DNA from 2 places in the Variovorax monticola genome. Region 2 is predicted to be linked to the other one. Evidence: riboswitches for the same ligand, from Rfam matches in the RefSeq annotation. Region 2 holds a riboswitch; the other holds the start of a gene.
The links. A riboswitch is a leader RNA that binds a small molecule or an ion and turns the genes downstream of it on or off. The one in region 2 is predicted to bind manganese.

Region 1 (15,472 bases), on a different contig from region 2:
GTTGATGGTCTTGAAGTGGTCGATGTCCAGGAACATCAGCGCCATGGCGTTGCCCGTGAGCCGCACGCGCAGCACCGCGTCGGGCAGGTGCTCGTTGAAGGCCAGCCGGTTGGGCAGGCTGGTGAGCGTGTCCAGCCGCGCCAGCTCGATGAGCTGGTGCTCCACCAGTTTCAGCGCGGTGATGTCCAGCGCGAGCGAGAAGATGCCGTGCGTGAGCCCGTCGGCGCGGATGTCGGGCACGTAGATGACCTGCGTGATGCGCTCGAACCCCGTGCGCTGGGTGCGCGCCTCGAACTCGACCCGCTCGCCGGCCAGCGCGCGCGCCAGCATGGGCCGGCGCGACAGGTACACCTCGCGCCCGGCCACGTCCTGCAGGTGCCGCCCCACCACCTGCATCGGGTCCAGCCCGAGCCATTCGCGGCTGGTGGCGTTGGCGAAGGTGATCTTCTCGTCGCGGTCGATGTAGGTGATGAGCACCGGCAGGTTGTCGGTGATGGTGCGCAGGCGCAGCTCGCTCTCGGCCTGGCGCAGCTCGGCCTCTTTCAGCGCCGTGATGTTGAAGCTCATCAGGTAGAAGCCGACCACCTCGCCGCGCGGGTTGGTGTCGGGGATCAGGTTGACCTGGAAGTAGCCCTGCTTGCCGTGCACCGGCGCGCGCACCGGAAAGCGCACCTTCTTGCCCGAGAGCATCACCGGCAGGTAGGGCTTGTGCTGCTCGTAGATGGCCTCGCCGAGCACGGTGCCCAGCGTGGCGCCCTCGATCGGCGCGTCGCCCAGGCCGGCCATCTGCCGCGCCCGGATATTGCCGTACAGGCAGACCTGGTTGCGATCGAAATAACCGACCAGCGCCGGAATGCTGTCGGTCACGTCGCGCAGCCGCTTGCCCTGATCGGCCACGGCCTTGCGGGCGTTCACTTCGTCCGTGATGTCGAATGTCATCGCGAACACGCCGCGTACCGCGCCTGCCGCGTCGAGGTCGGGAATGTAGTGGGCCTGGAAGGTGCGGTTGCCGATGCCCAATCCCGGGTCGCCGATCTTTTCGAGAATGACCGTCTCGCCCGCAAGCGCGCGCAGGAAGTACGGCTCCACGACGGCGAAGTCCGCGCCTCGCACTTCGGGCATCAGGCGCCCGACCAGGGGCGCATGTTGGTGCAGCGCGCGGATGCGCTCGTTCACGAAGGTGTAGCGCAGCGAGGCGTCCACGTGCGAGACCATCGCCGGAATGTTGTCGGCGATGGTGCGCACCTGTGCCTCGCTGCGCGCAAGGCTGAGCTCGCTGGCACGCCGCTGGGCCATCAGGTCGTCGAAGGTGCGCGACAGGTCGCCGATCTCGTCGCGGGTGTAGCTTGCCGGACGCGGGAACTGTGTTTCAGCGGGTGTTTCGCGCGCCGACTGCATGTGGCTGTGCAGTTCGGCCAGCGGCTTCAGGCGGCGGCGCACCACCACCAGGGCCAGCGCCCCCGCGGACAGCGAGAGCGCCAGCGCGCCCAGCCACGCGTTGTGCTCGATGGCGTCGATGCGGGCGAAGGCCTCGGCGCGCGGGTACATGGCCCCGACGATCCAGGGGGTCTGCTCGGTGCGGTCGAAGGCATAGAGGCTGGGCACGCCGGCGTCGTCGACGCCCTCGCCCGTGCCCTCGAAGCCGGCCATGGCACGCAGGATGGCCGGGTTGCCGCCGTTCGCCTGGGTGACGCTCAGGATGCGTGCGGTGTCCGGGTGGTCGACCATCACGCCGGCCGAGGTGACGATGAACAGATAACCGTTCTTGCCGAACTTGATGTCGCCCAGCGCGCCGAGGATGTTGCGGTCCTTCAGGTTGATGGCACCGGAAATCACGAACTTGACCTGGCCCGCGCCGTCGAGCACGGGCTGGGTGATGGCCACCTGTGCCAGCCCGTTCAGGCGGTTGCGATAGGGCTGCGACACCAGGCCGGCCTTGGTGGCCACTGTCTGCTGGAAGTAGTCGCGGTCGCGGATGTTCACGCTGCCGTTGCTCTGCGCGCCGCTCAGGTTGGCGACCAGCGTGCCGTCGGCGCCCAGGAAGGCGACGTTGTCGAAAGCCTGGCGCAGCGACGCGTGCTTTTCCAGGAAGGCCTGCAGCGGCTCGGCGTTGTCGAAGGCTTGCGACTCCACGCTTTCGGCAAAGGTCTTCAGCAGGATGCGGCGGCTGCCGAGCTTCTGGTCGATGGCGTCGGAGATGCCGCTCACGCGGGCCATCTGCTCGGCCGCGATCGACGCCTGCATGCTGCTCTTGACCAGCTGGAGCGCGTAGGTGGCAATGGCGAAGGTCGCCGCCAGCACCAGTGCTGCCACGCCCAGGCTGAGGCGCGTGTGCATGCCGAAGCGGAATTTCGAGGGACCGGATGCGTTCATTGATCTTGGCGGGGCCGGTGCGTTGCCGGCGGGAGTTGCCGGGTGAGTATCGGTGTGTTCTACGCAGCGCGGAAGTGTCTGGATGTTCGCCTGTCGCGGCGCCTGGATTGCGCAACCGCTGTTGCCGAGAACGAGAGCGCATCCACGCAAGGCCGTACATCCTGTTTCTCATGTAAGCATAAATTGTTAACTTTTGGCATGTGTATTGCTGCGTTGCAGCAAGAGCAGACGGCACGCCCCAAAGCCGTGCCGCGACAGCGGAGACGCCGGTTTCTACAGGTCACCACGTCATCGATCGCGAGGCGCACATGAACGCAAGCACGGTAAGGGAATCGAACGAAATTGCAGACGCCGAAGCCGCCGGCTGGTTCCGTCGACTCAGGCACAAGGGCGGGGGCGGGCCCCCTTCTAATTCGGAATCCATCGTGCCGCGCCTGGCGGGCTACGCCCTGCTGGCGTTCGTGCTGTGGCTCGTCGTCACCACGCTGATCCAGCCGCTGGTCTCGCGCCAGGCCACGCGCACGGTGCTGCAGGCGCCGGTGCTGCTGGTCACCTCGCCCATCAGCGGCGTGGTCACGCAGATGACGGTGCGCGCGCTCGACAAGGTCGACGCGGGCACGGTGGTGGCCACGGTGCAGAACCCGACCATCAACCGCGACATCCTCACCACGCTCACCACGCAGCGCCTGGCGCTGCAGAGCCAGGTGGCGCAGTTGGCCAACCAGCTCAATGCGTCGAGCGAGGAACTGCAGTTCGTCGAGCAGCAGGGCAAGCTGTACCGCTCGGCCTCGATGGCGCAGACGCGCGACGCCTGGCAGGTTGCGCAGCGCCAGCGCGAGGTGGCCCTGAGCAACGTGGCCGAGCAGGAACTGAAGGTGCGCCACACCTCCGCCATGCTGGAAGAAGGCGCCGTCAGCCCGCAGGCCATGGACGCCGCGCAGGCGCAGCTGAGCATCTCGCGCGCCAGCGCCGCGGTGGCGGAGCAGGCCTCGGCCGGGCTGGGCCAGAACGTGGCCAGCGCGAGCCGCGGCGTGTTCGTGGGCGGCAGCGGCGCCAACGTCTACCAGACCATGGCGAACCGGCGCGAAACGCTGGCCGGCGACATCGAACGCGCGCAGCACGACAGCCAGGCCCTGCAGCAGCAACTGCGCGAGGTGAGCGCGCTGGAAACCGACGAGCGCCGACGCATCGAGAAGATGGCGGCGTTCGAGATCCGTGCGCTGCAGGCCGGCCAGGTGCACACCGTGCTCATGCCGCAAGGCAGCTACGTGCCCCAGGGCGCCACGCTGGTGCGCATGATCGACTGCAGCCGCGTCGAGGTGGTGGCGGTGTTTCCGCCGCGCGTGGCCAAGCGGCTCAACATGGGCTCGACCATCGCGGTGAAGACCGACGACGATCGCCCCGAGGTGTCCGCGCGCGTCACGCAGATACTGCCGGTGGCGCCCGAAGACTTCCAGAGCCGCTACGCCGTGCCCTTCCCCTTCGCGGAACAGGGTTCGGTGTACGCGGTTGCACATGTCGAATCGAGCTCTCAGGAATGGCTGGGGCAGCGCGGGTTGTGCGCGCCCGGCAAGGTGGTTTCGGCACGGCTGGCTTCGTAGCGTGGCCTTCTGTCGAAGAAGCCGATCTGGGCGCACGATGGATCACGCCTCGCGCCTCTTTCGCAGCTGCGCATTGCTGGCGGTGGCGGCATCCGGCTTTGCCACGCACGCCGCGATGGCTGCGGGTGAGGTCCAGCAGGCGCTGGCTCGGCAAAGCTGCGACGGCCTGCGCCGCGCGGTCGCTGCCGATGCGCGCGGCGATGCGGCGTCGCCGCTGTTCCTGTCGAGCTACCGCACCGACCAGCCGATCGCCGGGGTGCCCGATCTCTCGCCCAGCCTGGCGAACGTCGCCTTCGTCTACGACAACGCGCTGGCCGGCATCGCGCTGCTCGCCTGCGGCGACACGGCGTCCGCCCGACGCATTGCCGACGCCGTGGTGCTGGCGGTGGCACGCGACGCGCAGTACCCCGACGGCCGCGTGCGCAACGCCTACCGCGCCGGCCCGCTGGCCGACGGCAAGCCGGTGCTCTCCGGCTACTGGGACGCCGGCAGGAACCAGTGGATCGCCGATGCGTACCAGGTCAGCACCGCGACAGGCAACGTGGCGTGGGCGGCGTTGCTGCTGCTGAACGTCGACCGCATGGCGCCCTCGCCGCGCTACACCGATGCAGCGGCCAGGTTGCTCGCGTGGACAGAACAACGCACGCGCGCCACCGTCGCCCCCGACGGCTACCAGGGCGGCTGGTACGGATGGGGCACCGGGGACAGCGCCCAGAAGGCCCAGACCTGGAAATCGACCGAGCACAACATCGACATCGCCATGACGGCCGCCTGGGCCGCACGCGGCAGCGCGCGGCCCGAACAGGCGCGCCAGGCGGGCGTGGCCCTGGCCTTCGTCTCGCGCATGTGGAGCACCACCGAGCAGCGCTTCTACATCGGCACGAAGGAAGACGGCGCCACCATCGCCACCACCGGCTCGGGCCTGGACGCGCAGTTGTGGCCGCTGCTCGCGGCGCCGCCCGGCCAGTGCGCCTGGCGGGCCGGCCTGGCCTGGGTCGAGCGCAACCACCGCTTCGGCGACGGCTACGGTTTCTCGCAACAGCCCGACGGCATCTGGACCGAGGGCAGCGCGCAGGCCGCGGCCACGCTGGTGGCCGTGAAGGGCTCGGCGCCCGAAGCGCTGTGGCAACTGCTGGCCTCGCAACGCGCCGCCAACGGCCTCTACTACGCCACGCCCAGCCCGCGCATCGCCACCGGCCTGGCCATCGGCCCCGACTCGGTGGGCGCCGACTTTTTCTACTACCGCTGGCCCCACCTGGGCGCCGCCGCCTGGATCGCGCTCGCGGCCACGGGCTGGAACCCTTTCACCGGCAACGTCCTCACCGCTTCCTCAGGAGAAAAGCCATGTCCGAACTGATCGATACGCCCGAGTTCAGGGTCAATCTGATGGTCGCGGCGCTTGCCCTGATCATGATCTTCCATGCCCGCGCGGACCGCGGCTCGCACCGCGTGCTGTTCGGCTTTCTCACCGCGCTGGTGCTGGTGCGCTACGTGGCATGGCGCCTGGCCGAGACGCTGCCGCCGGCCGACCTGGGCTTCGGCACGCTGGTGTCGTGGGTGTTCCTGGTGTTCGAGATGATCGCCATCGTCTACACGCTGCTGTCGATCCAGATGCTCACGCGACGGCGCGACAACCACGCGCAGGCCGACCTCGGCGAAGCCGGGCTGCGTGCGCGCGGCGCCGACGTGCCGGCGGTCGATGTCTTCATCTGCACCTACAACGAAGAGCTGGGCGTGCTCGAGAAGACGATTCTTGCGGCCCAGGCCATCGACTATCCGCACGTGAACGTGTGGGTGCTCGACGACACGCGGCGCGACTGGCTGCGCGACTACTGCGAACGCAAGGGCGTGCACTACGCGCGGCGGCCCGACAACGCGCACGCCAAGGCCGGCAACCTGAACAACGGCCTGCGCCAGTCGGCCGCGGCCACCAACGCGCCGTACATCCTGGTGCTGGACGCCGACTTCACACCGCACCGCAACATCGTGTACCGCACGCTGGGCCTGTTCGACGAGCGCAAGGTGGGCCTGGTGCAGACGCCGCAGTTCTATTACAACGCCGACCCCATCCAGCACAACCTGCGCGCCACCGACAGCTGGGTCGACGAGCAGCGCGTGTTCTTCGACGTGCTGCAGCCCGCCAAGGACGCGGCCGACGTGGCCTTCTGCGTGGGCACCTCGTTCGTGATCCGGCGCGACGCCATCACCGAGGCGGGCGGCTTCCCCACCGGCAGCGTGTGCGAGGACATCTACACCACCTACACGCTGATGCGCTTCGGCTGGGTCACGCGCTGGCTGAACGAGCGGCTGTCGAACGGGCTCTCGGCGGACAGCATCGTCGACTACATCAACCAGCGCAGCCGCTGGTGCCTGGGCACCATCCAGGTGGCGCTGCTGCGCGACGGCCCGCTGCGCGGCCGGGGCTACAGCTTCGCGGCGCGCGTGCACTACGTGCACGGCCTGCTGCACTGGCTGACCAAGCCTTTCATCCTGATGATGCTGGCGGCGCCCGCGCTGTACTGGTACACGGGCGTGTCGGCCTTCCACGCCACGCCGCGCGCCTTTGCCCTGTACGGCCTGCCGCCGCTGGTCATGTTCTGGGGCTACACCTACTGGATCAGCCAGCGCCGCTGCCTGCCCGTGTTCACCGAGGTCACGCAGATCGTGGCCGCCATGGCCGTCACGCGCACCATCGTCACCTCGCTGGTGCGGCCCTTCGGGCGCCCCTTCAAGGTCACGGCCAAGGGGCAGGACCGCTCCAGGACGGTGGTGCACTGGAACCTGGTGCTGGTCTTCGGCGGGCTCATCGCTGCCATGGAGGCGGCGGCCATCGGCTCCATCGGCAGCGCCATGACCACCGGCGACATGCTCAACGTGCTGTGGACCATCGTCACCACCCTGTACTGCCTGGCCGCGCTCATCGCCTGCATCGACCGTCCGCGGCCCGAGCACGACGAACGCTTTCCGTATGAAGCCGACACCACGATGCGCAGCGCCGCCGGCGTGGGCGCCACGCGCTTCGTCGAGATTGCGGTCGACGGCGCGGTGCTGCGCGAAAGCGCCCTGCTGCGGCGCATGCCCGTGGGCGAGCCGCTGGACGTGCACGTCGACCACGTCGGCTGGGTGTCGGCGGTGGTGACGGGGCGCTCCGCCGCGGGCGTGGCTTTGTCCTTCGTGCACGACGAGGTGCTGCACGACCACCTGATCCGCCATGTGTTCAGCCTGCCGCCCAGCCATGTCGCCGTGCAGGTGAACCCGGGACGCGCGGCGATCGCGTTCATGGGCAGTGCCGGCTGGCACTGGCCGCGCCTTCCGGTGGCCTTTGCGCGCGCCATGGCGGCACCGCTGCCGATGGTCATGGTGCTGATGATCGGCGTGCTGGTGCTCACGGGCTGCAACCTCACGCCGCCGCTGAAGGATGCCGATGTGGTGGTGCCCGCGCAGTGGGCCGAGGGCACGGGCAATGCCGCCGCCGCGCCGATGGCCTGGCACGCCTTCGTGCGCGACGACGAGCTGCGCGGCCTCATCGCCACCGCGCTGCTGCAGAACCGCGACCTGCGCGTGTACGCCGCCAAGGCGCGCGAGGCGCGTGCCGTGTACGGCGGCACGCGCGCCAGCCTCTTCCCCGAGATCGGCCTGGCCGGCTCGGTGGGGCGCGGCAACGTGACCACGTCGCTGGGCCCCGACGGCATCGTCACCAACAACCAGGCGGTGGGCCGCGTGGCCACCACCTACGCGGTGCAGGCCGGCGTCACGGCGTACGAGCTCGACTTCTTCGGCCATGTCGATGCCGGCGTGAAGCAGGCCGGCTCGCAGGCCCTGGCCAGCGAGCGCGACCTGGCCGCCGCGCGCACGAGCCTGGTGGGCGAGGTGTCGAACGCCTACCTCACGCTGCGCGCCGACCGCGCCCTGCTGGCGCTCGCCGAGGGCGACCTGACCAGCCAGAGCGACAGCACCCGCGTGATGCAGCGCGCCCGCACCGTGGGCGGCACGTCGGACCTGAACGTGCTGCGCTCGCAGTCGCTGGTGGAGCGCGCCAACGTGCAGCGCGAAGAGTTCCGCATGCGCGTGGGGCAGGACCTGCAGTGGCTCGCGGTGCTGGTCGGCCAGCCCGTGCCGCCGACCGTCGGCATGCAGCGCCCGTGGCCCGAGCGTTCGGTGGCCGACGTGCCGGTCGGGCTGCCGGCCAGCCTGCTGCAGCGCCGCCCCGACCTGCTGGCCGCCTATGCCCGCGTCGAGGCCGCGAACTCGGGCGTGGGCGCGGCCAAGGCGGCGTTCTATCCGAGCTTTTCATTGACGGCGGTGGCGGGCGGGCTGAGCACCGAGTTCTCCAGCCTGCTGGGCTCGGGCAACCGCAGCTGGGCCACCGTGCTGGGCGTGTCGCTGCCCATCTTCGACTGGGGCCGCCGCTCGGCCAACCTGAGCGCCAACGAAGAGCGCCTGGCCGCCGCCATGGCCAGCTACGAGTACGCGGTGCAGCAGGCCTTGCGCGAAACGGCCAACGCACTCATTGCCGACAGCCACCTGCAACCGCAGATCGCCGCGCAGCAGGCGCGCGTGCAGGCGCTGGACAAGGTGGCGTCCATTTCGCGCACGCGCTTTCGCAACGGGCTGGAGGACTACTTCGCCGGCGCCGATTCGCAGCGCGAGCTGTACGTCGAGCAGCGCCAGGCGATCGAGCTGCAGCTCAAGCAGGCGGTGAACACCGTGAACCTCTACAAGGCACTCGGCGGCGGGTGGGACGACGCGCCGGCGGGGGCGGTTGCGTCGAGCACGCCGCGTTGATGCGTGCTGCCTGACCCGCTTGCATCCGCTGGCGGCGCACCCCGCGTGGCGGCCTGCCCGCGCGTGACCGAGCGCAGCAGGAAGTCGGCCAGATCGTCCACGCGCGACTCGGTGCGCCGCAGGGACTGCGCCAACTGCTCGCCACCGAACTCGTCGAACTCCACCGCCGCCTCGAACACCTCGGTGATGCCGATGTAGCCCAGCGCCGCGCGCACGCTGCTCTCGGTGTGGTTGAGGTGCGCCACGCGTCCGCCGCCTCCCTCGCCGTCGCCGTAGCCGTGGTCCCCGCGCGCGCCCAGCAGCACCACGCGCTTGCCCGCATCCGCCAGCAGCGGCCAGTACGGCACCGCGCCGCGCGCGCGGTCGAAGCCGAAGGTGCGGCCCACGCGCACGATGTTGTCGATCCAGGCCTTGAACTGCGCGGGCACGCTGAAGTTGTACATGGGCAGCCCGATGACGACGAGGTCTGCGGCGATGAGCTGGTCGACCAGGTGGTCGCTCTCCGCCAGCGCCTCGGACATCCAGGGTTCGCGTGCGGCCGGCGGCGTGAACGCCGCGTGGATCCATCGGCCGTCGACGTGCGCGGGCGGATGCTGGCCCACGTCGAGGTGGTCAATGCGGTCGCCGGGCCGCACCTGGCGCCATCGCTCGACGAAGCGCGCGGTAAGGCGGCGCGTGTGCGAGCCGTGCGGGTCGATGCCGGAGCGGCCCGCGCGGGCGCTGGCATCGATGTGAAGAAGGTTCAGGGTCTGAGTCTGTGTATGGGTCTGGGTTGTCATGGGTGAGCTGGGTTGTTCTGCCTTGCGCTGCCACAATGGCTTCGCATGCCTCGAATCTAGGCACGCAGCCCCGTCCTCACAAACGATCATTTCTCTGCCCATGGACGACATTGGCTCATCTGTCCGCCCTCCCCGCCGGCTGCCGCCGCTGCTGTCCCTGCGCGCCTTCGAGGCCGCCGCTGCCCACCTGAGCTTTCAGCGCGCGGCGCTCGAGCTTTCGGTGACGCCGTCGGCCATCAGCCACCAGGTGCGCGCGCTCGAAGACACGCTGGGCCAACCGTTGTTTCGCAGGCTCACGCGGCAGCTCGCGCTGACGCCCGCAGGCCGCCAACTGTTCGACGATCTGCGCACGGGCTTCGACGTGCTGCAAGCCGGCGTCGACAAGCTGCGCCGGCCCGCCGCGTCGCAGGCCGTGACGCTGACCACCAACACCGCCTTCGCCGCGCGCTGGGTGCTGCCGCGCATGGAGGCGTTTCGCAAGGCATGCCCTCACGTCGAACTGCGCTTGCACGCGAGCGACACGCTGGTCGACCTCGCGCGCGGCGACGCCGACATCGCGGTGCGCTCCGGCAGCGGCAACTGGCCGGGGCTGGTGTCGCGCGAACTCATGCCCGAGCGCTATGCGCCGCTGTGCAGTCCGATGCTGGGGTTGAAGCGCGTGGCCGACCTGCCGAAGCACCGGCTCATTCATTGCGACTGGCAGCCGCAGGCCCTTGCGCCGGCCGTGTGGCCGCGCTGGTTTCGTGAAGCCGGCATCGCGCCGCCGAGGGGGCGTGCGATGAAAGCCGCGGGCCTGTCGTTTTCAGACGAGACGCACGCCACGCTGGCGGCGCTCGCCGGGCATGGCGTGGCGCTGCTGAGCCTCACGCTGTCAGCGGAAGAACTGCGCAGCGGCGCGCTGGTGCAGCCCTTCGGGCCTGTGCTCGATACCGGCAGTTATTTTCTTGCGGCCGCCCACGGGCGGCAGAACGAGCCGGCGATTCGCGCGGTGTGGGACTGGATCGCGGCTCAAGCCATGCCGCTCAGGTGCTCGTAAAGAATGAAGAACCCGATCCCGATCAGCACCACGCCGCCCAAGATCTCCGCACGCTTGCCAACCACCGCGCCGAGCACGCGCCCCACCATCACGCCGAGGGTCACCATCGTCATCGTGGCCAGCCCGATGGCCAGCGCGGTCCATGCGATGTTGACGTTGATGAAGGCCAGCCCGACACCCACCGCCATCGCGTCGATGCTCGTGGCGAAGCCGGTGATCGCGAGCGTCCAGAAGGTGTTGCGGCTCGGCTTGTCTTCGACCGCATCGGGTGCGCCGAAGCCGTTCCAGATCATGCGCAGGCCCAGCACGCTGAGCAGCGTCACCGCGATCCAGTGGTCCCATTTCGCGACGTAGCTCGCGGCCGCAAGGCCTGCCGCCCAGCCGATGACGGGCGTGATCGCCTCGATGACACCGAAGATGAGCCCGGTGCGCAGGGCCTCGCGCCAGGAGGGTTTGCGCAGGGCTGCGCCTTTGCCGACAGCAGCGGCGAAAGCATCCGTCGACATGGCGAATGCAAGAAGGATCGTGGAGGCAATGTTCATTTTGGAAGTAGCAAGCAAGGCCGGTTCAAGACGCCGCGGCACACGAACCCGCCGGCCAAAGCCGCGTTCGTGCACCGCTGGTCTCGCCAACCTTTCGGCTGCTCACGCCACGGTCGCAAGGTACGAACCGAGTATGTTGACGTGAGCGCTTCCGAAGTCCGGAAGCCGGCTACTCCCCAAGGGAGCGGCGATTCTAGAGGGCCGGCCGCCCAAGCCGTGTGACAGCGCCTGCATTGCCCGCAGGGTCTTGGCCGAGCCCGCGAAAAAGCCTCCCGAAGGAGGCTCTTGAAACGGGGAAACCGGGCCGGTCAGTCCTTCTTCGTCAGCAGCGTATTCACGACATACCCGTCGCGGTACACCCCTTCGATGGTCCCGCCTTCCACGGGGTCGGTCGCGTGCGCGGCCACGAACTTTTCCTCGCCCATGCGATAGACCACGATGGTGCATGGACCGCGTTTGCTGAGGGTGCGCGCAACGCCTGTGGCCTGGCGAAGGGTCGGGTACGTCTCCATGAGGATCCTTGTCTGTTTTATGCCTTGAATGGTAGTCTTTGAGTAGTCAAAACTCTTACAAAATTGTTTCAAAGTACCAACGCCGCCACGCGGGAATCCATCATTCTTGTGGCTTTGCTATCGGCATGGGCGGGTTGGAGGGAGCGTGTTGCCAGGGCGCAACTTGACAGACAGCTTGTTGACGGGCGCTGCCGTCCTCCACCTGCCAGCCCAGAGCCCTCAACGCTTCGCGAAGGCGATCGGCTTGCGCCCAATCCTTGCTGGCGCGTGCCGCCTGGCGCTCGGAAAGCAAGGCGGCAACGTCCACGGGAATCGGGTGCGAATGCGCTGTCCACTCACTCAGGCGCAACCCGAGCACACGGTCGAAATGGTCGACCGTGGCGCGTCGGACCGCAGGCGGCAAATCGCCTTTGACCAGCTCCCACAGAATGGCCAGCGCGCGCGGCAGGTTCAAGTCCTGGTTGACCTCGGCGTCGAAGCGGGCCACGAAGTCGCCATCGGCCGCGCCGCCGCGTGGCCAGCTCGCGCAGGCCCTGCGCAGCCTGTCCAGCGCCGATTGCGCGGCGTGCATCGCCTCGTCGGTGAAGCGCAAAGTGCTTCGGTAATGCGCGGTCAAGCAAAGGTAGCGATAGGCCATCGGGTCGATGCCTTGGTCGATCAATGTCTGAAGCCGCAGGAAGCCGCCGTCTGCCTTGGCCATCTTCCTGTCGTCCAGCGTGAGAAAGTGACCGTGCATCCAGAAATTGGCAAGCCGGGTGCCATGGCATGCCTGCGTCTGCGCAATCTCGTTGCTGTGATGCACCGCTACATGGTCTTCGCCACCGCAATGGATGTCGAACCAGGGCCCCAGCAGCGCGGCCGACATCGCCGAGCATTCGATGTGCCAGCCGGGAAAGCCGCGGCCCCAGGGGCTGTCCCATTCCATTTGCCGCTGGGCGCCCGCCGGGCTGAACTTCCAGAGCGCGAAGTCCGAGATGCTGCGCTTCTCACCTATCGCGACACGTGTGCCGGCCCGCAAGCCCTCGCGGTCGAGGCGCGCCAGATGGCCGTAGTCGTCCTGCCGGGTGGTGTCGAAGTAGATGCCGTCGGATGTGCGATAGGTGAAGCCCTTGCGCTCCAGCTCGCCGATGAACGCCACCTGCTCGGGGATGTAGTCGGTGGCGCGCGGCCAGGCCGTGGGCTCCAGCAGATTCAGCGCCCGCCAGTCGGCCTGGAACGCGGCGGTGTAGCGCTGCGCGATGGCCCATGCGGACTCGCCGGCGCGCCGGCTTCCCTTCTCCATCTTGTCTTCGCCCTCGTCGGCGTCGGACACGAGGTGACCGACGTCCGTGATGTTCACCACATGCCGCACGACGTACCCGTTCAACTCGAGCGCACGGCGCAATACGTCCTCGAACACGTAGGTTCGCAGGTTGCCGATGTGCGCGTGGTCGTACACCGTCGGGCCGCAGCAGTACAGCCCCACGTGGCCGGGCTGCAAGGGAGCGAACGGACGCACGGCGCGCGACCAGGTGTCGTACAGGGCGAGGGACATGCAGGCTTTCGTGAGGTCGAGAAAACGCAGGCAACAAAAAGGCCACCGGTCTTGCAACGGGTGGCCATCGGGGATGCGGACGTGAACAGATTCGCTAGCCGCAGGCACCCCATGGCACGCTGAAACAGCATGCGCGCACAAGGCGTGAGAACAAGAATGCGGGAGCGAACATGAAGGCGATGCTAGCGCATGGTGCTCGAGAAGAAGACGCTTCCGCTCGAAGAGCGCTTCAGGCGGAGCGCAACTGCTCGCGCAGCTTCAGCCCGATTTCAGGCCGCTCCAGGAACGGATCGGCCGGGTTCGTGCCCGACACGATGTTCTCCATGCGGCTGCGCACGTTGCCCAGCGCCTTCGGGTGGCTGTACACGTAGAACTGGTTGGCGGCGATGGCGTCGAACACCTTGGCCGCCACTTCGGCCGCCGTGATCTTGCCGCTGCTCACCGCCTTGTTGCTCATGGCCTGGCCGATGAGCTGGCTCTTGGTGAGCTCGCTGTCCTTGGGCGCGTTCGGGCGGTTGCGCTCGCTGCTGGTGATGCCGGTGGGCACGAAGTACGGGCACAGCAGGCTCGCGCCGATCTGGTCGGTGACGAGGTTCAGGTCCTGGTACATCGTTTCGGTGAGGCTCACCACGGCCGCCTTGGCCGCGTTGTAGATGCCCATGTTCGGCGGCGTGAGCAGGCCTGCCATGCTGGCGGTGTTGGTGATGTGGCCGCGGTAGGACGGGTCTTGGGCGGCGGCCTCCAGCATCATCGGCGTGAACAGGCGCACGCCGTGAATCACGCCCCACAGGTCCACGCCCAGCACCCACTCCCAGTCGGCCACGGAGTTTTCCCACACGAGGCCACCGGCGCCCACGCCCGCGTTGTTGAACACGAAGTGCGGCGCGCCGAAGCGTTCCTTCACGGCGGCGGCCAGTGCTTCCATCTGCTTCGCGTCGGACACGTCGACCTTGCGCGCCAGCACCTGCGCACCGGCGGCTTCCATCTCGGCCCGGGCCTTGTCGAGTGCGTCCTGCTGCACGTCGACCAGCACGAGGTTCATGCCGCGTGCCGCGCCGATGCGCGCGCATTCGAGCCCGAAGCCCGAGCCCGCGCCGGTGAGTACGGCCGTCTTGCCCTTGAAGTCCTGAATCATTTGCCGGTGTCCTTGTGTTGAATGTCTCTGACGTTGGAGCCGCCATTGAAATACGGAACCCGCGCGGGCGCAGTCACGAAGGTGCCCCGGCCCGGCGATCGCGCTGTCAGGCGTCGGCTTTCTTCAGCACGTAGCCGATGCGCGGAAAGTGCACATGCACCGTGCCCACGCGCTCGTCGCTGCGCTCCAGCGTGTAGTGGGTGCGCGTGGCCGCGACGAGCGTGCCGGGCGTCTCTTCGAGGCCGAAGCTTTCGGCGCGAAGGGTGACGGCCGTGCCCAGCGGAATGCCGTGGTCGTCCTGGAAGGTGCTGTCGGTCAGCAGCGAGTGCGGCGTGGCGGCCCTGGCCACGGCGATGGCCTCGTCGCTGCTGAACTTCTCGGGCACGCCGTGGCCGATGGCGGCCATGCGGTCCATCCAGTCGACCACCGCGGGCGTGAGGTCGAGAATGCCGCGCACCGACTCGATGCGGCGCGTGTACCAGAGCGGGTGATAGGCCGAGAAGTCCGCGATGCTGGGCACCTCGCCCAGCAGGAAGGGCTTGTCGTCGAGCATGTCCGACAGGCGGCGCAGGTACGACTTGTAGGCGCTGGTGGCATCGGCCGGGCGCAGGCGGGTCATGTTGCCCGCGCTCATCTTGCCGCGGTCTTCACCGAAGGCCTTCAGGGCTTCGGGAGGGGCCTTGGCGAACACTTCGGCCGCGCCCCTGGGCTGCAGGTTCCAGGCCATGGCGGCCCAGAACAGCGTGGTGTCGGCCCACTGCGCGAGGATGCGCGACATGCCCTTCTCGGGCTCGGGGTACAGCGTGGGTTCGGGCGCCAGGTGCTCCAGCACGTCGGCGATGAGCGCGCTGTCGCAGTACATGTCGGCGCCGATCTGCAGGAACGGCGTCTTGCGGTAGCCGCCCGTGAGCACCTCCACGTCGGGCTTGGGCATGATCGGCGGGATGAAGACCGACTTCCACGGCAGCTTCTTGGCGCCGAGGATGAGCCGCACCTTCTCCGAGAACGGAGACGTCAGGTAGTGGTGAAGGATGAGGTCTGCCATGGTCGTTCCCGTGAGGTGGTTCTTGAAAGAGTCGGCTCAGATCAGCTTGACCAGTTGCTTGCCGAAGTTCTTGCCCTTCAGCAGCCCCAGGAAGGCTTCGGGCGCGGCCTCGATGCCCTGCGCCACCGAC
Region 2 (15,472 bases):
AGCGGTAGTCGAGCGCCGCGGCCCCGCCGCTGCCCTCGCCCTCGACGGCGCTGCGCAGGATGCGGCCGAACTTGGTGTTCATCACGTCGTCGCTGAGGTACGTGATGTGGCCGATCATTCGCGCGATGCGCAGGCCGCGCTTCGGAATGACGCCGTGTTCGTAGAAATGGCCGCCGTGGAAGTCGGGGTCGGTCACGATGGCGCGGCGCGCCACCTCGTTGAAGGCGATGTTCTCGGCCGTGAGGTTGGGCGCGCTGGCCACCACCACGGCGTGGCGCACGCGCTGCGGGTACTGCAGCGTCCACGACAGCGCCTGCATGCCGCCGAGGCTGCCGCCCATCACTGCCGCAAGCGTCTCGATGCCCAGCGCGTCGAGCAGCGCGGCCTGGGCGTGGACCCAGTCTTCCACCGTGACCACCGGGAAGTCGGCGCCGTAGACGCGGCCGGTGACGGGGTTGACGTGCATCGGGCCGGTCGAGCCGAAGCAGGAGCCCAGGTTGTTCACGCCGATCACGAAGAAGCGGTCGGTGTCGACCGGCTTGCCCGGCCCCACCATGTTGTCCCACCAGCCCTCGGAGCGGGCCTGGCCCTGGTAGACGCCGGCGACATGGTGCGAGGCGTTGAGCGCATGGCACACCAGCACCGCATTGCTGCGCTCGGCGTTCAGGGTGCCGTAGGTTTCGTAGGCGAGCGTGTAGTCGCTGATCGACGCGCCGCTGCGCAGGGCCAGCGGCCCTGCGAACTGCATCGACTGCGAGGTGACGACCAAGGGAGGTGACGACGACATGAATGAAAAAACCCGGCCTCGCCAAAAACGAGCCGGGTCTGCCGCGCCTGTCTTTAGCTGAATTTATAAAGCGCCCGCAAGCTGTAGCAAATCGGCGCAGAGCAAGTATATCCCCCAGGCTTCGCGCACTTCGTGTCGCTTCTCCACCCCCCTTTCCGGGGGCAACACCGGCGGCCCGGCGAAGCCGGTTCCGCGGTGTTCCTGGAAGGAACCCGCCCTTCTTACCAGCCGAAGATCATGATGATGCCGAGCACCAGGAAGATCGCGGCGGAGATGCCGTGCACGAGCTTGATCGGCACGCGCTGCACGATCTTGTCGCCGAGCCACACCACCGGCGCGTTGGCCAGCATCATGCCCAGCGTGGTGCCGGCGACCACCCAGAGGTAGTCGTGCGTGAAGCGCGCGGCGAGCATGACGGTGGCGATCTGGGTCTTGTCGCCCATCTCGGCCAGGAAGAAGGCGATCACGGTGGTGCCGAAGACGCCGAACTTCGACGCACCCCGGGCGTCGTCGTCGTCGAGCTTGTCCGGAATCAGCATCCACGCAGCCATCGCGATGAACGAGCCGCCGAGGATCCAGCGCAGCACCTCGGGCCCGAGCCAGTGCGTGATGTAGTTGCCGACGGCGCCCGCCAGCGCGTGATTGACGATGGTGGCAACGAAGATGCCGAGCACGATCGGCCAGGGTTTTCGGAAACGGGCCGCAAGCAAAAGGGCCAGGAGTTGGGTCTTGTCGCCCATTTCCGCGAGCGCAACGACGCCGGTTGCAACGAGAAAAGCTTCCATGATGAACGTGGGGTTCCTTGGGCCGAAGGACGCAATTGACCATGCAACACCTTCGGCCGTATTTCCCGAAGTTGCATGGTCAAAGGTCTCGCCAGGTGTGGGTTCACTGCACGCGCCATGTCCTGTGTGGGGCAGGACAAGTCTGTTGACGCGGGCCCTTCTCGCAAATCGGAAGGCGGCTACTCCCCAATGACGGGGCGGATTCTAACCACCGGTCGCGCCCGAACACGGCCCCCGGCAGTCAGCGTGCGCTGGCTTTGTGGTGGTTTTGAAAGGGGCTACCTCAAGACGCAAATTCCCGCTTGCTTTTCGGATATTTCACCCATAATGCACGAGCCTCCCTCTTCATTTTGGCCGGGAGACAGTTCGGTGATCGGTCAGTTTCGCGCGACTCGACGGCTCTCGTTTGAGTGATGCTTTCGGGACTCCATCGCTTTTATTGATGTGTTTATTAGGAGTCCCTTGATGGGCAACAAACTGTACGTCGGCAACCTGCCTTATTCGGTGCGCGACCAGGATCTCGAACAGGCTTTCGGCCAGTTCGGCGCGGTGACCAGCGCCAAGGTCATGATGGAACGGGACACGGGCCGCTCGAAGGGCTTCGGCTTCGTCGAGATGGGCAGCGATGCGGAAGCCCAGGCAGCCATCACCGGCATGAACGGTCAACCCCTCGGCGGCCGCGGCATCGTGGTCAATGAAGCACGTCCGATGGAAGCACGGCCCCCGCGCAGCGGCGGCGGTGGCGGCTACGGTGGTGGTGGCGGCGGTGGCGGTTATGGCGGCGGTGGTGGAGGCTACGGCGGCGGCGGTGACCGCAGCGGTGGCGGTGGTGGCTACGGTGGCGGTGGCGATCGCAGCGGCGGCGGCGGTGGTGGCCGCTCCGGCGGTGGCGGCTACGGCGGCGGTGGTGGTGGTGGCCGCAGTGGCGGCGGCGGTGGTGGTGGCGATGGCGGTTTCCGCAGCCCCTACGGTGCCGGCCCCCGCGGCGGCGGCGGTGGTGGCCGCAGCGGCGGTGGTGGTGGCGGCGGTTACGGCGGTGGTGGTGGCGGCAATAGCTACTGAGCCACGCACCTCGGCACACAGAAAGACAAAAGGCTCCGTCAGGAGCCTTTTTTCATGGCCGGCCGCTCAACGCCGCCCGCACGATGGCGCTCAGGCTTCCCCGCTTCGCTTCTTGCGCCCGCGCCCCTGCACGGCCCGGTCGAGCAGGGCATTGGGCAGCAAGCGCATGACCTTCGCGATCACGCCCATCTGCCACGGAATCACGCGGTAGCTGGTGCCCGACTCGATGGCGCGCAGCGCCTGGGCGGCAAAGTCTTCCGCCTTCATGAGAAACGGCATGCCGTAGCGGTTGCCCTGCGTGAGCGGCGTGTCGATGTAGCCCGGGCACAGGGTGACCACCTTGACGCCGCTGTTGTGCAGCTCGCCGCGCAGGCTTTCGCAGTACGCCACCACGCCGGCCTTGCTGGCGCAGTAAGCACCGTGCCCCGGCAGCCCGCGAATCGACGCCACGCTGCCGATGCCCACCAGCCGCCCGCTGCCACGCCGCACCATGGCCTGCACGAAAGGATGGAAGGTGGCGGCGAGGCCGACGTTGTTGGTGGCGAAGGTCTGCGCCAGCACGTCGAGGTCGGCGCGCTCCGCCGTGTCGATGCCCACGCTGATGCCGGCATTGGCGATCACCACGTCGGGCAGCCCCTGGCGCGCGATGCAGGCGTTGCCCGCGGCCACGATGCTGTCGGTCTGTGCCACGTCGGCACTGTAAATTTGATAGCGGTCGGCGCTTAACTGGCGTGCGTTTGCCCACGATTCGATCTCTGCCGTGCGGCGCGCGACGAGCGCCAGCCGGTAGCCCGCGTCGTAAAAGCTCGCGGCCAAGGCCTGGCCGATGCCGCTCGATGCGCCGGTGATGAAGACTAGCGGGGACGTGGTCATGCGGGAATGTTCTTCTTCAGCGCTTCTTGGCGGGAGCAGGGGCGGCAGCCGCCGCCGACGGAATCAGCACCCCGCGCACACGGCCGTTCAGGTTGGCCACGCCGCTGAGGTTGTCGTAGTCCAGCGTGTCGCCCACGAATTTGTCGGTGCCGCGGATGAGCGTGACCGGCTTGTTCGAGGTGACGCGCTCGGTGTCGACATAGGCATGCAGGAAGTCGCCGCGAAACTCGAGCTGCGGCGTGGCCTTGCCGCCCGGGCTCACTGTCGGCTCGCGGATGACGATCGCATTGCCGAACAGCTGGATCTCGCTGCCGTCGGAGTTCGACAGGCCCCGGTCTGCCGTTGCGCGGGTCACGAGCCCCTCGGGGGACACGGAGCGCATGCGCACCTTGTCGACTTCCATGGTGTCGGTGTCCGGAAAGTGCCGGCCCTCGGTGCCGTGCAGCTCGCTGCGCAGGTCGCCGCTGGGCAGGAAGTTCTTGATGACGAAGTCGCGCATGAAGTAATCGGGCTCGTGCGTGGGCGCCACCTTGGCCGCGGGCTCCAGCAGCTTGGGCGCGTTGCGCACCAGCCAGTAGGTGCCCAGCGCGACGCACGCCGTCAAAATGATCGGCAGGTAGATCGTGGTGCGGTCGAGCGCGTCGCGCACCAGGCCCCACGCGCGTTTCACGTTGCTCATGGCTTCGGTTCCCGGTTCTGGCCCAGCGCCGTGTCGAGCAGCGCGCGGTACTGGCCGCAGGCGGTGAGCAGCAGGTCGCAGAATTCGCGCGCCGCGCCTTCGCCGCCGCGCGCCTGGGTTACGTAGTGCGCAATGCCGCGCACCTCGGCGTGCGCGTTGGCCGGCGCCGCCGCGAAGCCGACGCGCGTGAGCACCGGCAGGTCGGGCCAGTCGTCGCCGATGGCCGCAGCCTGCGCCCAGCCAAAGCCCAGCTGGTCGAGCATGGCCTGCGCGGCGGGCAGCTTGTCTTCGGTGCCGTAGCGCACATGCTCGATGCCGAGTGCTTCGAGCCGCACGCGCAGCGGCTTGGAGTCGCGCCCGGTGATCACCGCGGGCACGATGCCCACCTTGCGCAGCAGCTTCAGGCCGTAGCCGTCGAGGATGCTGAAGCGCTTGAGCGTCTCGCCGTGTTCGGTGAAGTACACGCCGCCGTCGGTCAGCACGCCGTCGATGTCGAAGAAAACGATGCGCACGTCCTGCGCGGCGAGCAAGGTCTCGGCCTGGAACTCGAGCGGCATCAGATGACCTTCGCGCGCATCAGGTCGTTGGTGTTGATCGCGCCCACGATCACCCCCGCGCCGTCGATCACGAACAGGCGGGTGATGCCGCATTGCTCCATCAGCTCGGCGGCTTCCACCGCCAGCGCGTCCACGCGGATGGTGCGCGGGTTGCGGTGCATCACGTCGGCGGCCTTGGGGCTGCGCAGGTCGGCGCCGGCTTCGATCAGGCGGCGCAGGTCGCCGTCGGTGAAGATGCCCGCGGCGCGGCCGTCGGGCTCGACCACCGCCGCGGCGCCGAAGCCCTTGATGCTCATTGCGCGCATCAGTTCGCTGATGCTGGCCGACGGCGGCACGCGCGGCACCTCGTCGCCCGAGCGCATGACGTCGCTCACGTGCGTGAGCAGCTTGCGCCCGAGCGCGCCGCCCGGGTGCGAACGCGCGAAGTCTTCCGAGCCGAAGCCGCGCGCGTCGAGCAGCGCCACGGCCAGCGCGTCGCCCATCGCCATCTGCGCGGTGGTGCTCGCGGTGGGTGCGAGGTTGAGCGGGCAGGCTTCCTTCGCCACGCCCGCGTCGATCACGATGTCGGCATGGCGCGCCAGGGTCGATTCGGGGCGTCCGGTCATGGCGATCAGGGACACGCCCTGGCGCTTGACGACCGGCAGGATGACGGTGAGTTCGTCGACCTCGCCGCTGTTGGAAATGGCCAGCACCAGGTCGACCGTCTTGATCATGCCGAGGTCGCCGTGGCTGGCCTCGGCGGGGTGCACGAACATCGCGGGCGTGCCGGTGGAGGCGAGGGTGGCGGCGATCTTGCGGCCGACATGGCCGCTCTTGCCCATGCCCATCACGACCACGCGGCCGCGCACGTCGAGGATCTTGCGCACGGCCTCCACGAAGCTCGGGCCGACGCGTGTCTTCAGGCCGAGAACGGCCTCGGCTTCGATGTCGAAAGTCAGGCGTGCCCGGGCGAGGATCGCTTCGGGGTCGACCACGGGGGCCGGGGCGGGGCGGGAACTCATCGGTCGATTTTACGGGCGGTGGCTGTATGCCCCCACGCTCGGCACTGCGTGTCCTCGCTGCCCCCCCGAGAGGGCCGCTCGCGCCTTGGGGCGGCCCGGCGGCGCTCGGTGCCCTTTCGGACGCCCGCGCACGGGTCTTGCTCTAGCATCGGCGCCTATGTCTTCGTTCGATCTCACGCTGTTGTATCTGTTGGCCGCGGTGATCGGCGTCGTTGCATGCCGGTCGCTGAAGCTGCCGCCGATGCTCGGCTATCTGTCGGCCGGCGTGCTGATCGGACCGCACGCCTTCGCGCTGGCGCAGAACACCGAAGGCATCCAGCACCTGGGCGAATTCGGCGTGGTGTTCCTCATGTTCGTGATCGGACTGGAGTTCAGCCTGCCCAAGCTGCGCGCGATGCGCAAGCACGTGTTCGGGCTCGGCCTGCTGCAGGTGCTGCTGACGATGACCATCGCCACCGTCGGCGCGCTGGTGATCGCCACGCAACTGCCGCCCGCTTGGCGGCTGGGCTGGCAGACCGCGCTGGCGCTGTCGGGCGCGCTCACCATGAGCAGCACGGCCATCGTGGTCAAGCTGATGTCCGAGCGCCTCGAGCTCGAGAGCGAGCACGGCAAGCGCGTGATGGGCGTGCTGCTGTTCCAGGACTTGGCCGTGGTGCCGCTGCTGGTGCTGATTCCCGCGCTGGGCGCACCGCCCGAGGCGCTGGCCAAGGCGCTGGGCTTCGCACTGCTGAAGGCGAGCTTTCTCATCGGCGTGCTGCTCTACGGCGGGCCGCGCGTGATGCGCTGGTGGCTCACGCTGGTGGCGCGGCGGCGCAGCGAAGAGCTCTTCATCCTGAACGTGCTGCTGGTCACGCTGGGCCTGGCCTGGCTCACCGAACTGGCCGGCCTGAGCCTGGCGCTGGGCGCGTTCATCGCGGGCATGCTGGTGTCGGAAACCGAATACAAGCACCAGGTCGAGACCGACATCCGCCCGTTCCACGACGTGCTGCTGGGACTGTTCTTCATCACCGTGGGCATGTCGCTCGACTGGCACATCGTGGTCGAGCGCTGGCTGCTGGTGGGCGTGCTGCTGCTGGTGCCGCTGGCGTTCAAGCTGGGGCTGGTGACGGTGCTGGCCAAGGTGCTGGGCGCCACCTCGGGCGTGTCGCTGCGCACCGGCCTGTACCTGGCGCAGGCCGGCGAGTTCGGCTTCGTGCTGCTCACGCTGGCGCAGGAGCGCAGCCTGCTGCCGCCGTGGCTGGCCAACCCGGTGCTGGCGTCGATGGTGCTGTCGATGCTGGCCACGCCCTTCATCATCATGTACAGCAATGCCATCGTGCGAAAGCTCGTGGCCAGCGACTGGATGCAGCAGTCGCTGCAGATGACGAGCATCGCGCGCAAGACCATCAACACCGCCAAGCACGTGATCATCTGCGGCTACGGGCGCTGCGGACAGAACCTGGCGCGCATCCTGGAGCGCGAAGGCATTCCGTACATGGCGCTCGACCTCGACCCCGACCGCGTGCGCCAGGCCGCCGCCGCCGGCGACTCGGTGGTGTTCGGCGACGCGGCGCGGCTGCAGGCGCTGATGGCCGCGGGCCTGGCGCGCGCGAGCGCCGTGGTCGTCACCTACCTCGACGTGCCAGGCGCCATGAAGGTGCTGGCCAACACACGCGCCCACGCCGCCCACGTGCCGGTGATCGTGCGCACGCAGGACGACCACGACCTGGAGAAGCTGCAGGCGGCAGGCGCCACCGAGGTGGTGCCCGAGGCCATCGAAGGTTCGCTGATGCTCGCCAGCCATGCGCTGGCGCTGGTCGGGGTGCCGATGCGCCGCGTGATCCGCGTGGTGCAGGACCAGCGCGACGCCCGCTACAACCTGCTGCGCGGCTACTTTCACGGCGCGGACGACGACAACGCCGACGAGATCAACCACGAGCGCCTGAACAGCTTCACCCTGAACACCGGCGCGCGCGCCATCGGGCAGACGCTGGAGCGCATGGCGCTGCCCACGCTGGACGTGCGCGTGGTCAGCCTGCGCCGACAGGACGGCCAGACGCGTGCATTGGCCGAAGACACGGTGCTGGCGGACGGCGACACGCTGGTGCTGTCGGGCAAGCCGGCCGCGCTGGCCGTTGCCATCGAGCGCCTGCAAAAGGGCTGACAGGGCTGAAGAACGGGCAACGACGGGTGAGGGCCGAAAGGGCCGCCATCGGCCCGGTCAGTTGACCAGTATCGGATTGCGCTTTTCTTCTTCGAGACGCTGCTGGCGGCGCACCGCTTCGCATTGCGCGTGGGCCTTGAACTCGGCCTTCAGGCACTGGGCGGCCATGCACTGCGCCTTGGCGATGAAGTTGCGGTCGCCGCACAGGGCCTGGGGCTCGGCCGCTGGCACGGGGGCGGCCGGCGGCGGGGCCGGTGCGACAGCCGGCGCCGCAGGTTCCGGTTCACTCGGCGCCGGCCCGGCGACAGCCGCCTGCTTGCGCGGCTTGGCGACGGGCTTGGGCGTCGCCAAGCCTGCCGCTGCCGGGGCTGTTTCAACGACCGGCCGTGCATCAACCGACTCGGCTGGCTCTGCGGCCTGCGGTGCCGGTGCCGCAGCAGGCGGCGGCTCGGTCGCTGGCGGGGTTGCGGCAGGCGCCGAAGCCACCACGGCCTGCGCTGGCGCATCGGCCACCGCTGGCGCCTTGCGCGTGCCGTAGCCGTACCAGCCCGCAACGACCATCGCCACCGCCACGACCAGCAAGCCGAGCCACAGCAACACCACGCGCTTGCGCGGCGGCGGCTCGGCAGCAACAGCAGGTACAGGCCGGCGGACCGAAACCCGCGCCTTCGTGCGCCCGTCCTTCGCAGCTTGCTGCGACTCGAAGGTCGCCGACACGGCATGCGGCGCCGCGGCGTGCAGCGGTTCGTCGTCGTCGTCGTGCACCATGAACACCGTCTGCTCGTCGTCCCGCGGCGCGGCGCCCAGCCTCCCGAAGAACGACGACCGCGCGGGTCGGCGCGCCGGCACAGGCGCTGGCGCGCCCGGATCGAACAGCGGCGCCGGAATGGTCGGCGCGCGCAACTGGGCCGGCGCGGTGGTGGCCCATTCGCGCTCGGGGCTCGGCGGCGGGGGAGGCCGCTCGGGCGTGGTGGACAACGCGAGGCCGCAGCTTCGGCAGAAATGGGCGCCGTCACGGTTTTCCGTGCTGCAGACCGGACAGATCAAGGCCATGGCTTGCGACTGACTACTCTGGGATCAAAAAAGAAAATGGGGGCTTCGAGCCCCTGTGGAAGACGGTCTGGCGGCGGACAGCGCAGGCCTCAGGTCACGGCGACGCGCTTGGAGCGGTGACCCATGCGCTTGGCGAGCACGGCGCCCAGCGCCATGGCGATTTCCAGCGCCATGTTGGGCTGGCGGTTCGACATTTCGCCGAAACGGATCGCGTTGAGCCGCCACACGCGGCCCGCGCCGGTGACCACCACGTTGGCCGGGTGCGGCTGGCGCGAGAAGAACGACCCCTCGCCGACCACCGAACCGGGCGTGAGCACCGCGAGCTTCATCTGTTCCTTGCTGCTGACACGGTGCACGCTGATGGCGCCGCTCTCGATGAAGAACACCGAGCGGTCCGGCGTGCCCTGCTCGATCAGCACGTCACCGACGCCGGTCTCGATGGGCTGGAGGTAGCCCGCCAGGGTGTCCCACTGCTGGACGGTGAACGTCAACGCGAAGGCGTCTCCGTTCATGTTCTCCGCGATGGCGCGGCTCAGGTTCTGGATGGACATGTTTTTATTCAACCCCGCAAGTGAGCCGAAGTATCCGCGAACGCCGCAAGATTCGGCTACAAGTGTTTACGCTTTTCCTCGGCGCCTGTCGCTATTTGCCGATGCAGAAGCTCGAAAAGATGACCCCCAGCAGGTCGTCCGCGCCGAACTCGCCGGTGATTGCGTTCAGCGCGTTCTGCGCCAGGCGCAGTTCCTCGGCCAGCAAGTCGAGCAGTTGCGCCTGCGCGGCAAGGTGGCCCGCGGCCAGCGCCAGGTGCGTTTCGACCTGGGCCAGCGCCTGCACATGGCGCGCCCGCGCCAGGTACACGCCCTCGGGCACGGCCTGCCAGCCGGCCATGGCCAGCAGCTGTTCGCGCAGCGCCTCGATGCCCAGGCCGGTCTTGGCCGACAGGGCGATGCCCTGGTCGTGGGGAGCCGAAGGCGCCGCGTCCTGCTTGTTCCACACGTCGAGCACCGGCACGCTCGCGGGCAGCTTGCTGCGCAGGCTGGCCAGGATGGCGGCATCGGCGTCGGCGTAGTCGCTCTGGTGGGCGCGCGTCAGGTCGTGCAGGAACAGCACCGCATCGGCGCTTTCGATCTGCCCCCAGGCACGCGCCACGCCGATCTGCTCGACCTCGTCGCTGCTCTCACGAAGCCCGGCGGTGTCGGCCACGTGCAGCGGCACGCCGTGGATCTGGATGGTCTGCGAGACCACATCGCGCGTGGTTCCCGCCACGGCGCTCACGATGGCCAGCTCGGCGCCGGCCAGCGCATTGAGCAGTGAACTCTTGCCCGCGTTGGGCTGACCCGCGATGACGACCTTGATGCCTTCGCGCAGCAGCGCGCCCTGTTTTGCGCGCTGTTGCACCGTGGTCAGTTGCGCCTGCAACCGCACCAGCTGGCCCGCCGCATCGGCCTTCTGCAGGAAATCGATTTCTTCCTCCGGAAAGTCGAGCGTGGCCTCCACCAGCATGCGCAGGTGGATCAGCGCGTCGCGCAGCGTGTGGATCTCGCGCGAGAAGGCGCCCGACAGCGAGCGCCCGGCGCTGCGCGCGGCCGCCTCGGTGCTGGCGTCGATCAGGTCGGCAATGGCCTCGGCCTGGGCCAGGTCGATCTTGCCGGCGAGGAAGGCACGCTGGCTGAACTCGCCGGGCTCGGCCACGCGCAGGCCGGGGAGGCGAGGGCGCCCGCTGGCGGGGTCGGGCTCGGCGGCGGCCTCCAGGCAGCGCGCCAGCAGCAGTTGCAACACGACCGCGCCGCCGTGGGCCTGCAACTCGAGCACGTCCTCGCCGGTGAAGGAATGCGGCGAGGGAAAGTGAATGGCCAGCCCGTGGTCGATCGGCTCACCGGCCGCGTCGCGAAAGGGCAGGTAGGTGGCTTCGCGCTGCTTCAGCGGCCGGGCGCACAGCGCGTCGATCAGCGGCGCAAGCCGGACACCGGACACCCGCACGATGCCGACCGCCCCGCGGCCGGAGGCGGTGGCGATGGCGACGATGGGGTCGGTGGTGTGTGCGAGCATGGTGGAGGGCGGATTCTTTCAGCAAAAAGGGCCGCAGATGCGGCCCTTCGGGAACGACGCAGGTGGCGTCCGGCTATTTCTTGCCGATCGTGCCGAGCACACCCAGCCGCTTGTTGATGAACCACTGCTGCGCGATCGACAGCGTGTTGTTCGTGATCCAGTACAGCACCAGGCCTGCCGGGAAGAAGATGAACATCACGCTGAACGCGAGCGGCATGATCCACATCAGCTTGGCCTGCATCGGATCGGGCGGCGTCGGGTTGAGCCAGGTCTGGAACAGCGAGGTGGCCGTCATCACGACCGGCAGGATGTACCACGGGTCTGGTGCCGACAGGTCGGTGATCCACAAAATCCACGGTGCGTGGCGCATCTCGACCGACGACAGCAGCACCCAGTACAGCGCGATGAACACCGGAATCTGGATCACGATGGGGAAACAGCCGCCCATCGGATTGACCTTCTCGGTCTTGTAGATCCGCATCATTTCCTGCTGCATTTCTTGCGGCTTGTCCTTCAGCCGCTCGCGCATTTCCATGATCTTCGGGTTGATGGCCTTCATCTTGGCCATGCTGGCGTAGGCCTTGGCGTTGAGCCAGTAGAAGGCCGCCTTCAGCAGCACCACCAGCGCCACGATCGACCAGCCCCAGTTGCCCAGGAGGCCGTGCAGCTGGGTGAGCAGCCAGTACAGCGGCTTGGAGATGATTGCGAAGATGCCGTAGTCCTTCACCAGGTCCAGGCCCGGGGCGATGGCTTCGAGCTTCTTTTCTTCTTCAGGGCCGGCGAACAACGCACTGTTCACGACCTGCGTGGCACCCGGGGCGATCTTCGGCAGCGTGGCCACCATGGCCACGGTGAAGAGGTTGTCGCCCAGATCCTTCACGCGGAACTCGCGGCGCAGCTGTTCGCTGGCCGGGTCGCCCTTGAGCAGCCACGCCGACGCAAAGTAATGCTGCACCATCGCGATCCAGCCGTCGTTGGCCGGCGGCGGTGGTTCGATCTTGCCCTTGGCAATGTCCTTGAAGTCGAGCTTGTGGAACTTCTTCTCGTTGGTGTACGCAGCGGGGCCGGTGAAGGTGTTGGTGCCGAACATGGTGCCGGCGGCCACGGTGCCGTGACGCAGCAGCTGCAGGTACAGCTGGGCTTCGCGCGGCTGGTCGCTCACGTTGACCACTTCGTGGCGCACGCCGATGACGTAGTCGCCGCGGTGGAACACGTAGGTCTTGATGTACTTCAGGCCGCCGACGGGCGCGCTCTCGAAGCCCACTTCCAGCGTGTTCTGGCCGTCGGCCATTTCGCGCGGACCGGCCTTCGGCGTCATCGGCGTCAGGTGGTTGGGGAAGCGGTCACCGGTGTCGACCGTGTTCAGCAGGCCGGTCTGCGCCACATAGCGCGTGGCCGGGGAGCCGTTCTCGAACAACACGACGCGCTTGGTGCGGTCGGCTTCGTCGTACTTCAGCAGCTCGAGGTGGTTGACCGTGGCGCCTTCGCTGTCGATCGTGGCCTTGAACAGGTCGGTGGTCACGCCGACCTGCTCGCGCGGCGCGACCGCGGCCGCCTGCGTGGGCACTGCGCCGGCGTTGCCGGTGGTACCGGCCGCGGTCGGCACGCCGTTGGCTGCAGGTGCGTTGGCGGGGGCGGCGGCCGTGGCCGCCGGCTTGCTCGACGGCAGGAAGGTCGGCTTGTTGCCGTTGAAGACCTGCCATTGGTCCCACAGCAGCACCAGCGAGAACCCAAAAATCACCCACAGGATCGTGCGGCGGATATCGTTCATGACGAAGACTTCTTGTCGGAGGAGAGAAGAGACGAAAACAGCGATCCTGACTTGTCAGTGCGACGCTTTGATTTCGGTGGAACCGGATCGTGCCCGCCCTGGCACCAGGGCTGGCAGCGCACGATACGGTGCGCAGTGAGGTAGCTGCCCTTGAGCGCGCCATGCACCTCGAGCGCCTCGATCGAATACACCGAGCAGGTCGGCGTGAAGCGGCACGACTGGCCGAGCCAGGGGCTCAGCAGCAGGCGGTAGCCTTTCACGAGGCCGATCAGCAGGCGTTTCATGGCGAGGAGGCAGAAGGAGGGGGCGTGGGCGCACGCTCGGAACGCGCGCGCGGCGGCGGCGCCGGGCGGGCAGCCCGCTCCAGCAGCTGCTGGAGCTCGGCGCGCACGGCGGCCTTGAGCTTGTCCGACGTGGCGCTCACGAATTCCTTGCGGTCGAAGGTCGAGCGCAGCCGCACCACGTGCGCAGCACGTGGCAAAACAACGCCGGGAGCAGCGCTCACGGCGTAGATCTGGCGCTTGATGGCGTTGCGCGTGACCGCGCGGCGCGCCCAGCGCTTGGGCACCATGGCACCCAGCCAGACGTCGTCGGACACGAACAACGGCTGTGCGCTCGATGCGAGATCGAGCGCACAGCGGTGCAATGCGAAATGAGCAGTGCGCGCCACGGTGGCACCTGCGAGAGCGGCCTGGAATTGCGCGCGGGTCTTGAGCCGCTGCATGGAAGCCGGGCCGGACACGTCGCGGCCGGTAGAACCGGGTGCGCTGGCTGCGGGAGCTGGCGCTGGCGTGTCGGCTGCTGGCAACGGCAGGTGAGCTGCCGTCAGACTGCCAGGCGCTTGCGGCCCTTGGCGCGGCGTGCGTTGATGACGGCACGGCCGCCACGGGTCTTCATGCGGACCAGAAAGCCGTGGGTACGGGCGCGGCGGACTTTGGATGCTTGGTAGGTGCGTTTCATGGTGATTTCCTGTTTCCCTGTTCGCGCGGACTCTTCGTACGGAAGGCATGAAGAACCTGCGGGGCGCCGGGGGAGCGTATTGGGATGGCCCCTGAGCTCCTAGTGACGAACGCAAGAAGGTTTTCAGGGAAACCCGCAATTATCGCAAACATTGGCGCCCCGGACAATCTTCGAGCGGATTTGCGGGCCTTTCGCCAACCTTGCCAGCATGTGGATAAGGTTTTGACAAGTTAGAATGCCGAGCGCCTTCCAGCAGAGAATATCCACAGTACCTATACCAAAAAATGCACGAGGGTTTCACCACTTTTTCAAGCGCCCATGTCCACTGACGGCATCGGCGAAAGCCTCTGGCAGGCCTGCGTCGACCAGCTCGCGCAGGAGCTGTCCGAGCAGCAGTTCAATACCTGGATCAAGCCCCTGACCGCACAGGTCGCCGACGACCTGTCGCGCATGACCGTGTTCGTCGCCAACCGCTTCAAGCTCGACTGGATCCGCGCCCAGTACGCCGGCAAGATCGCTGCCATGGCCGAGAAGATGTACGGCCAGCCGGTGGCCGTCGAGTTAGCGCTTGCTCCGCGCGAAGCCCCCATCCGCTCTGCGCCCGTGGCCGTCATGGCCGAAACCGATGTGCCGCGCGACGTGGCCGGTCCGGGCGAGGAGCCCGCCGCCGCCGGCTTCAAGAACCGGCTGAATTCCGGTCTCACTTTCGACACGCTGGTCGAGGGCACCGCGAACCGCATGGCGCGCGCCGCGGCCATGCACGTGTCGGGCATGCCGGGCCATCTGTACAACCCGCTTTTCATCTACGGCGGCGTCGGCCTGGGCAAGACCCACCTGATGCACGCAGTGGGCAACCGGTTGCTCGCCGACCGTCCCGATTCCAAAGTTCTCTACATCCACGCCGAGCAGTTCGTGTCGGATGTGGTCAAGGCGTATCAGCGCAAGACTTTCGACGAGTTCAAGGAGCGCTATCACTCGCTCGATCTGTTGCTGATCGACGATGTGCAGTTCTTCGCCAACAAGGACCGCACGCAGGAAGAGTTCTTCAACGCGTTCGAGGCCCTGCTCGCGAAGAAGTCGCACATCGTGATGACCAGCGACACGTATCCCAAGGGTCTGGCCGACATTCACGAGCGCCTGGTGTCCCGCTTCGATTCGGGCCTCACGGTGGCCATCGAGCCGCCCGAACTCGAAATGCGCGTGGCCATTCTTATCAACAAGGCGCGCGCCGAATCGGCCGAAATGCCGGAAGAAGTGGCCTTCTTCGTCGCCAAGAACGTGCGCTCCAACGTGCGCGAGCTCGAAGGGGCGCTGCGCAAGATCCTGGCGTACTCGCGCTTCAACCAGAAGGAGATCTCGATCGCCCTGGCGCGCGAGGCGCTGCGCGACCTGCTGTCGATCCAGAACCGGCAGATCTCGGTCGAGAACATCCAGAAGACGGTGGCCGACTACTACAAGATCAAGGTCGCCGACATGTACAGCAAGAAGCGACCGGCCAGCATTGCGCGGCCGCGGCAGATCGCGATGTACCTGGCCAAGGAGCTCACGCAGAAAAGCCTGCCGGAAATCGGCGAGCTGTTCGGCGGCCGCGACCACACGACGGTGCTGCACGCGGTGCGCAAGATCTCGGGCGAGCGCCAGCAGCTCACCGAGCTCAACCAGCAACTCCACGTGCTCGAACAGACGCTCAAGGGCTGAAGAAGCCGAATGTCATCAGGAACGCCCCCCGCGACAGCGGAGAATGGCGCCCTT

Region 1: another riboswitch for manganese. It lies ahead of mntP (manganese efflux pump MntP); the one in region 2 lies ahead of ACSFA5_RS19990 (TMEM165/GDT1 family protein).

The regions. Positions count from the first base shown of each region.
Region 1 covers NZ_JBPJZP010000009.1:288,816-304,287, forward strand. The annotation lists gene ACSFA5_RS30755 (sensor domain-containing diguanylate cyclase) at 1-2,337, opposite strand, end outside; gene ACSFA5_RS30760 (HlyD family secretion protein) at 2,682-3,974, shown strand; gene ACSFA5_RS30765 (hypothetical protein) at 4,012-5,331, shown strand; gene ACSFA5_RS30770 (efflux transporter outer membrane subunit) at 5,319-8,759, shown strand; gene ACSFA5_RS30775 (FMN-dependent NADH-azoreductase) at 8,690-9,538, opposite strand; gene ACSFA5_RS30780 (LysR substrate-binding domain-containing protein) at 9,639-10,574, shown strand; gene mntP (manganese efflux pump MntP) at 10,547-11,116, opposite strand; yybP-ykoY riboswitch at 11,131-11,301, opposite strand; gene ACSFA5_RS30790 (hypothetical protein) at 11,425-11,628, opposite strand; gene cysS (cysteine--tRNA ligase) at 11,729-13,162, opposite strand; gene ACSFA5_RS30800 (SDR family oxidoreductase) at 13,392-14,297, opposite strand; gene ACSFA5_RS30805 (glutathione S-transferase family protein) at 14,404-15,342, opposite strand; gene ACSFA5_RS30810 (NADP-dependent oxidoreductase) at 15,379-15,472, opposite strand, start outside.
Region 2 covers NZ_JBPJZP010000005.1:463,619-479,090, forward strand. The annotation lists gene metX (homoserine O-succinyltransferase MetX) at 1-787, opposite strand, end outside; gene ACSFA5_RS19990 (TMEM165/GDT1 family protein) at 1,009-1,572, opposite strand; yybP-ykoY riboswitch at 1,582-1,772, opposite strand; gene ACSFA5_RS19995 (RNA recognition motif domain-containing protein) at 2,038-2,634, shown strand; gene ACSFA5_RS20000 (SDR family oxidoreductase) at 2,725-3,507, opposite strand; gene lptC (LPS export ABC transporter periplasmic protein LptC) at 3,524-4,186, opposite strand; gene ACSFA5_RS20010 (KdsC family phosphatase) at 4,183-4,743, opposite strand; gene ACSFA5_RS20015 (KpsF/GutQ family sugar-phosphate isomerase) at 4,743-5,744, opposite strand; gene ACSFA5_RS20020 (monovalent cation:proton antiporter family protein) at 5,902-7,887, shown strand; gene ACSFA5_RS20025 (zinc ribbon domain-containing protein) at 7,945-8,940, opposite strand; gene ACSFA5_RS20030 (Crp/Fnr family transcriptional regulator) at 9,030-9,491, opposite strand; gene mnmE (tRNA uridine-5-carboxymethylaminomethyl(34) synthesis GTPase MnmE) at 9,583-10,989, opposite strand; gene yidC (membrane protein insertase YidC) at 11,063-12,760, opposite strand; gene yidD (membrane protein insertion efficiency factor YidD) at 12,757-13,044, opposite strand; gene ACSFA5_RS20050 (ribonuclease P protein component) at 13,041-13,484, opposite strand; gene rpmH (50S ribosomal protein L34) at 13,586-13,720, opposite strand; gene dnaA (chromosomal replication initiator protein DnaA) at 14,039-15,418, shown strand.